Candidatus Ruthia magnifica str. Cm (Calyptogena magnifica): one gene and its partner. The protein of the gene in region 2 interacts with the protein of the main gene of each other region in a pairwise test. Links are inferred from orthologs where the notes say so. Each region holds a gene or a part of one and is shown on either strand. Other genes may lie near its edges.

Evidence for each region. The genes of interacting proteins can lie anywhere in the genome.
Region 1: the proteins of RMAG_RS01520 (region 2) and RMAG_RS02510 interact in binary tests that used the Escherichia coli proteins (3 or more experiments, as listed by UniProt). The link is inferred for Candidatus Ruthia magnifica str. Cm (Calyptogena magnifica) from one-to-one orthologs.

What each region holds. Positions count from the first base shown.
Region 1 is NC_008610.1:546,269-549,098, forward strand. It holds RMAG_RS02510 (FtsW/RodA/SpoVE family cell cycle protein), read right to left. Parts: upstream 2,068-2,830; coding sequence 934-2,067; downstream 1-933. Other genes in the region: murG (undecaprenyldiphospho-muramoylpentapeptide beta-N-acetylglucosaminyltransferase), read right to left, coding at 1-941; RMAG_RS02515 (ABC-F family ATPase), read left to right, coding at 2,196-2,830.
Region 2 is NC_008610.1:317,232-321,969, forward strand. What follows is about bases 1,775-4,738. They hold RMAG_RS01520 (peptidoglycan D,D-transpeptidase FtsI family protein), read right to left. Parts: upstream 4,215-4,738; coding sequence 2,334-4,214; downstream 1,775-2,333. Other genes in these bases: dnaG (DNA primase), read left to right, coding at 1,775-2,337; RMAG_RS01525 (cell division protein FtsL), read right to left, coding at 4,211-4,483; rsmH (16S rRNA (cytosine(1402)-N(4))-methyltransferase RsmH), read right to left, coding at 4,485-4,738. Also shown: RMAG_RS01510 (LpxL/LpxP family acyltransferase), read right to left, coding at 1-515; more of dnaG, read left to right, coding at 556-1,774. UniProt on the Escherichia coli protein: Essential cell division protein that catalyzes cross-linking of the peptidoglycan cell wall at the division septum. Required for localization of FtsN.

The sequences.
Region 1 (2,830 bases), 230 kb from region 2 along the record:
ATTTGTTTAATTTGATTTTTGTTAATATTGAGCAAAGTTTTTTCTAACAATTCAATCGTTAAATCTTTTTGTTCAATCAGTATGCCAGCGTTGCTATCTGCTAAAATCTTGGCATTGTAAAATTGATGATTATCAATGGCATGAGGCAGTGGGATTAAAATACTAGGCGTGGCTGACAGCATCAATTCTGATACTGTCATTGCACCTGCTCTACAAAGTACAACGTCTGCCCAAGCATAAGCGTTTGCCATATCTTTAATAAATTCGGTTACTTTCACAACGTTGTTTTTATACTGAGCTTTAACTGCATCAAAATGCAGCCTTCCAGTTTGATGCCAAATATTAATATTAATATTAAGCTGTGTGGAGATATCATTAATAGGCTTTGAGCCTAAAGAGCCACCGATGATTAATAAGTTTAATTTTTTGTTATTAGTTTGTTTGTCAACAGAACTGAACGCGATAGGATTACCAGAAGTGGTGGCGCTTTTAATAAAAGTATCATCAAATGCTTGAAAAGTTTTTTTAGCTATTTTGTTGAGTATTTTGTTGGTTGTTCCTGATATAGAGTTCTGTTCATGAATCACCAGTGGTATTCTAAAAATACAAGCCACTAAGCCACCAATACCAGAGGTAAAACCACCCATGCCAAGCACAATATTAGGTTTAAATTTTAGAAAAATGCCCATTATTTGCAACGTAGCGTAACTAAGTAAAAAAAGTGCTTTTATTAGGCTAACAACGCTTTTACCACGCAAGCCAACACTATTCACTGTGTGTAGCTTAATGTTGTGTTTAGGTACGATTTCGTTTTCTATACCAACATTTGAGCCCAACCATTGAATATGAGTTGAGTGATTTTTAAGCTCATTGGCAATGGCAAGTGCAGGAAATATATGTCCTCCAGTGCCGCCAGCCATAATGAGAATTTTTTTAGACATAGTGTTTTTGTTTAGAGTATTCACAGCGATTTTCCATATCAATTCTGAGCAATATAGCCAGTGATATCAGTGTAAATATCATACTTGACCCACCATAACTGATCAATGGCAAAGTAAACCCTTTTGGTGGAATTAAGCCAAGATTCATGGCGATATTAACGCTAAATTGCATACTTAGCCAAGTACAAATACCAAAGCCAACATAAGAGCTATATTTGCGATTATTTTTAAGCGCATTTTTGGCAATTTTAAACCCTTTAAGAACAATGTAAGCAAAGGCAAACAACACAAACCACATACCAATAATGCCTATTTCTTCACCAATAATAGCAAAAATCATATCGGTATGTGGCTCGGGTAGTTTGGTGTATTTTTGAATGCCATTGCCTAGTCCAACACCAGTCCAATCACCTCTAGCGATACCGATTAATGCTTGTTTAGTTTGCCATACTTTTTCAGATTCGTTAAGCCATAAATCTTCTCGCCAAAAAGAAATTAGTCTTTCAACTCGATTGGGAATTTGAAAAAGAATAGTAATAAAAATAGTAATAACGCTTGCACCGACTATGAATAATTGTTTTAAGTAAACACCAGCAGTTAGTAGCATAGCAAAAGCAGTTGCAGAAATAATAAAAGTTGCACCTAAATCTGGCTCTAGTAATGACAAAAAACTTGATGAACCAATGATAATAAGTGTTTTAATAAAGCCCATATAAGGTTTTCTTAAATCCTTTTCTTGTCTAACCAAAAAGCCTGCCATGAATAAAATCATCACCAATTTCATCATCTCAGAAGGTTGAAACTTAAACAGAACAAAATTAATCCAGCGTGTTGAACCCTTGACAGTTTTACCGATAGGTTCTGGTAAAAACACCAACGCTAGGCATATCAGCGTAATTATAAAAAATAATTTAGAGTGATTTTTATAAAAATATAAGGGAATTTTAAGCACAGTGTAACCAAGGCTTAAACCTAAGATAATAAAAACAGTTTGTTTTATAAAGTAAGCATAACTATTAAAATGTCCAAGCGAGGCAGAAAAAGACAATATCCAGCCAAAGGTTAGTAGTGCAAAAATTGCAAAAAGTAGATTTTTATCAGGTAGTTGTCCAGTTTTTTCAAACATGAGAGATTAATAATTTTATTATTTTCTAAGCCATTCGAATTATACGCTCAAGAGTGGATTTATTCATATTAGTTAAGAACTGTGTTACTATTATGGGATAATATTTGTTTTGTAAAAACAACAAACTTATGATTTCTACTGCCAATATCACCATGCAGTTTGGTGAAAAACTTTTATTTGAAAATATCTCTATTAAATTTCAAGGTGGCAACCGATATGGTTTAATTGGTGCGAATGGTTGCGGTAAGTCAATTTTTATGAAAATTTTGACGGGTGAACTTACGCCTAGTAATGGCACCATTCATATTAGTAATGGAGAGCGTTTGGGTGTTCTTCGCCAAGACCAGTTTGCTTTTGAGAATTTTCGTGTGATTGATATGGTGATTATGGGCCATAGTGAATTATGGGAAATTAAAAAAGAAAGGGATAGAATTTACGCTTTGCCTGAAATGAGTGAGAAAGATGGTATCAAGGTTGCAGAACTTGAAATGCAATTTGCAGAAATGGATGGCTATATGGCGGAGTCTTCTGCCAGTGAGTTGTTATTAGGCTTGGATATCCCAGAAGAGCAACATTATGGGTTGATGAGTGAAATTGCACCAGGTTGGAAATTACGTATTTTGCTGGCTCAGGCACTGTTTTCAAATCCAGAAATTCTATTACTTGATGAGCCAACAAATAATTTAGATATTAACTCAATTCGTTGGCTAGAAGGCGTATTAAAAGAACGCAAGGCGACAATGGTTATCATCTCCCATGATAG
Region 2 (4,738 bases):
ATCATCAAACTGCCATGTTGGGTGAATATTTTTTGCATTTTATTGTCAAATAAGGCGTTATTTTGTGGGCGGTAAACATCAGCAAAATCAAAGTTTTGTAGTAGCATCCTGCCAGTAAGCATCATGGTTGTAAAATGTCCAACGAGTAAAATGATATTTTGTTGTTTGTCTAAGGCGTTTTGTAAAATCTCAGAGCCTTCAATGTTATAACGTTGCTTGAGTTTTTTGTCGCTTAAATAAAAGCAATTTGATATTTCAAACAGTCCAATGCCTAATGCTTCAAAATGCTGTTTAACTAAACGTGTTACTTGAACTTTATTTTTATTAGGAAAACATTTAGAGATATTCACAAAAGCAATTTTTCTAAGTCTACTTAACAATGGATATAATCCCCTGCCTATTATTTTACCCATCATTAACTGGATTTTAAGCGGTAATTTAGCGGTTAGTTTCATCAAGCCAATTAAAGCCCAAGTGGGTATAAATTTAGGATGATAAAACTTTGTTTTTGTCATTAAAATATCACTTTAAATGTCTTAAATATTAATACAGAAAATGCCGTTTGTTAATGCAGATTTTAAAGATGATTTACCTAATTGTGTAGATATTGTTGACATAATTAATCGGCGTGTGCCACTTAAAAAGGTAGGCAAAGATTACAAAGCATGTTGTCCATTTCATCATGAGAAAACCCCGTCGTTTAGCGTTTCAGTTGAAAAGCAAATGTATAAATGCTTTGGTTGTGACGAAGGTGGTGGTGTGATTAATTTTGTTATGAAGTTTGATAATCTAGGCTTGGTTGAGGCGATAGAGACCATTTCTGGTGAATTAGGCATTAGCGTGGTGTATGATGAGAATGTTAAATCTGTAGATTCAAGATTAGCTCGTTATCGAAACTTAATGCAGCGAGTTAGACAGTTCTATATTCAGCAATTAAAACAATCTCCTGCGAAAGATAAAGCGGTTAATTATGCTAAAAATAGAGGTATTAGCGGCAAAATTGCCAAGTATTTTGAGCTAGGTTTTGCACCACCTAGTAGTAATTTGCTATCTGAATTTGAACAAAATGACCAAAATATTGCTGATTTAAAAACGATGGGATTACTATGTGATGATCAATACCGTTCAGGACAATATTACGATTTTTTTAAAGATCGTCTTATGTTTCCCATTCATAATGCTAAAGGCAATATTATTGCTTTTGGTGGTCGGACGTTTGATAATAATACCAAGGTAAAATATTTAAATTCACCTGAAACGCCTATTTTTTCAAAATCAAAAGAGCTTTATGGCTTGTATCATGCGCGTAAATATTCACGTTCGATTGACTATATATTAGTTGTAGAGGGGTATATGGATGTGATTGCTCTTCATCAAGTAGGTATATCACAAGTGGTTGCTACGTTAGGTACAGCAACTACGATAGAGCATTTAAATATTTTATCGCGTGTAACAAATACCATTATTTTTTGTTTTGATGGTGATAATGCTGGGAAAAAAGCCGCTTGGCGAGCATTAAATGTCACTTTGCCAGTGATTAAAACCGGTATAACTGTTAAATTTTTATTTTTGCCAGATGGCGAAGACCCAGATAGTTTGGTTAAAAAAGAATCAAGTAAAGTATTTGTAACACGTATTGAAAATGCACAACCCTTGAGTCAATTTTTATTTAGCCATATTAAGGCAGAGTTAGATTTTAGCACAATTGAAGGTAAAACCTTATTTTTAGAAAAAGTATCAACATTGCTAAGAAAAATAAATTATAAGATTTACCAACAACAGTTGCTAGAAGGGTTAGCAGGTGAAGTTAATCAAAGTATTGAACAGATTAAATATATATTAGAACGACAAGATACACCCGTTCAAATCAATACATTTGACATACCGAAAAATTATGAAGAGCCACCTATATCTGATTTCTATGATAGTGATGACAATTATAAAGCACTAATATCAGCACCCATTAAGAGTAGTAATTCATTAATTGATCAAATGATTGGCTTATTGCTAAATTATCCTTCTATGATTGATGAAACGGTAGAACTTAGGGTGAGAAAAATTAATGATGCAGATGTGTTGCAAAATTTGGCTAATTCAGCTTTGTTGCAAGAGGATATTACTTTAGAAGATATAATAAAACCATTCCCTCAGAAACAACAATTGCTTGATTTGTACAATAAGAAAAAAGTATTAAAAAATTACGACTATAAAGATGAATTTTTAGATGCCTTGTTAAAAATTGAAAAAAAACAAAAAAATGAAAATGCTTTATTAATCACAAATGAAATAGAATATACAAAGAGCTTACAAGCAAGAAAAGGCAAACTTAAAAGTTAGTTTTTCATGCTTAATTTAATTGAAACATCATTGTTTAAAATATGTCCCATTGCTTCTTTAAATACCATTGCCGCTGAGTTTGACCCTTCGCATTTGCTTCGAAGATTGGGGTTCCAAGAGGTATAGCATTTTTTAGGATAATCAAGCCTCACTGCCATAATATATTTAGGTTTTTTAACAGGTACAAAGCCAGTAAAGAAAGTGCGCTTAGCGCCTTTTTTATTATATGAACCATTAACTACCATCTCTGCCGTTCCTGTTTTGCCAGCTACATTGTAGCCTTTAATTTGCGCTCGATATCCCGACCCTTGATTTGAGGTAACTGTGCTTAATAACTGAGCAATTTTTGCAATAGATTGCTTGTTAAATACTTGGGTTATGTTCTCAGTACTGGTATTTTTAATCAGTTTTAATTGCGGTATCGCACCTTTATTGGCAAATACTAAATAAGCTCTGGCTAATTGTGCCAGATTAGTCTCCATTGGACCATGACCAAATGATAAGGTGCGTTTATCACTTAATGTCCATGAGTTAAAGTGTCTTAATGAACCAGAATTTTCAATGCTTGGTATAAGGTCTAGTTGATGGCCAAATCCCAGCTTATTCCAAGTGTTGTACATAGCTTCTGGTTCAAGTCTTTCGGAGATATTAACAGTACCAAGATTGTGAGATCTTTGCAATATTTTTTTAATCGTCATTTGCTTATATTTACCATCTGGTTTGATATGGCCAATGCGTTTTGAAACATCAATAAATTCATCTTCAGTGGCTGTTATTTGGTTTTTATCCAATGCCAAAAGCATGGTAAATGGTTTCATGGTTGAACCAGGTTCTACTTTATCAGATAGTACTCTATTACGATAATGCTCAGCATTGTAAGTACTATTATCATTTGGATTGTCAGCAGGGTAGTTCACCATGGCCAGCACTTCACCATTTGGTGTAAGAATAATGGCTGAGCCTGAATCTGACTCGTGCTTTTGAACTGCTTTTTTAATAGCTTCATAAGCATGGTACTGAATATCAGTATCAATGGTCAACATTATGTTTTGCCCTTGTTGTATCTGAATGATTGTTTTAGAATTGAAATATGCCTCATTGGTATTGGCTTTAAAATTAATTAGTGTTTGTCCATTATGCCCAGCAAGTCTATTTTCAAATTCTCCTTCAATACCAGAGGCGCCTTTCTTATTGGCATTAACTCGACCTAGTAGTGGTGCTAGTGAGGCAGATTTTGGATAGTATCTTTTTGTATCTTGTTGTAATGCTACACCAGCAATCCTTGCTTTTTTACATTGCTTAACCAGGGTGTAGGTTGTTTTTGTTTTTTGTAGGTTTAAGGTGTTTAAGGTGCGTTCAATGAAACTTAATTTATTAGTAATATTTTTGTTTGCACAGACTAAAATTCTCATTAAATTTAATTGTTTTAATTTGTTAATAATAGGGTCAGTGAGTGTGATATTTTTTTTAATAATTAGATATTTTGAACCAATTTTTCGTTTTGATGCAAGCAACTTACTGAGTGTTTGAACTTTTATATCTAGAATACGCGCCAATTTTGGAATAAATTCAACCTGAATTAGTGTTGGGTCTAAATTAAGGCGTTTTAATAGCAAATTACTGGCAAGAATATGTCCATTTCTATCTAGGATATCACCTCGTTGTGCGATTTTTGTCTCTAAACTAGTGGCTTGATGATAAGCTCTGTTTTGTATTGATAAACCTATAATATTAGATTGTGATATAGAAGTGGTTTGATAAGAAAAAACACTAAAAAGAAATATAAAAAAATACTTAATTGCACCTTGCCTGTGCCAATAATTTTGTACCCGCCTTAGTATCAATGCTTTTGAAATAGTTGATATTTTTCCACTCATAGTAACAATTCTATTTGTCTTTTAGGTGCTTGCATTTTTAATATTTTTAGAGCTTTAGCTTTGATTTCACTGCCACTGGTTGTTTGTGATTGTTTGATTAACAATTGTTTGTGTAGAGCAACTAATTGCTGGTTTCGTGCTTCTATATGTTTTGACTGAGTATATAAAAGATACATTTGATGATGCCAATAAATGGTTAAAATACTCAACGCAACCACACCTAGTATTAACGCGATATTAAGCTTGGTTTTATTGATATTTAAGCGCATTTTAATTTTTGCTCGCTACTCGTAAAATTGCACTACGAGCACGTTTATTTCTACTAATTTCTGCCTTACTAGCAAAGTACTTGCCTAAATTTTTCAGGCAAGTTTTTTCAATTTTATAGTCAATAATAGGCAAGCCTTTTGGCAAGTTTTTTTGTCGTGAATTTTTTTGAATAAAATGTTTAACAATACGATCTTCAATCGAGTGAAAACTAATAATAGACAGTCTACCATCTTTTCTTAAAATATCTTTGGATT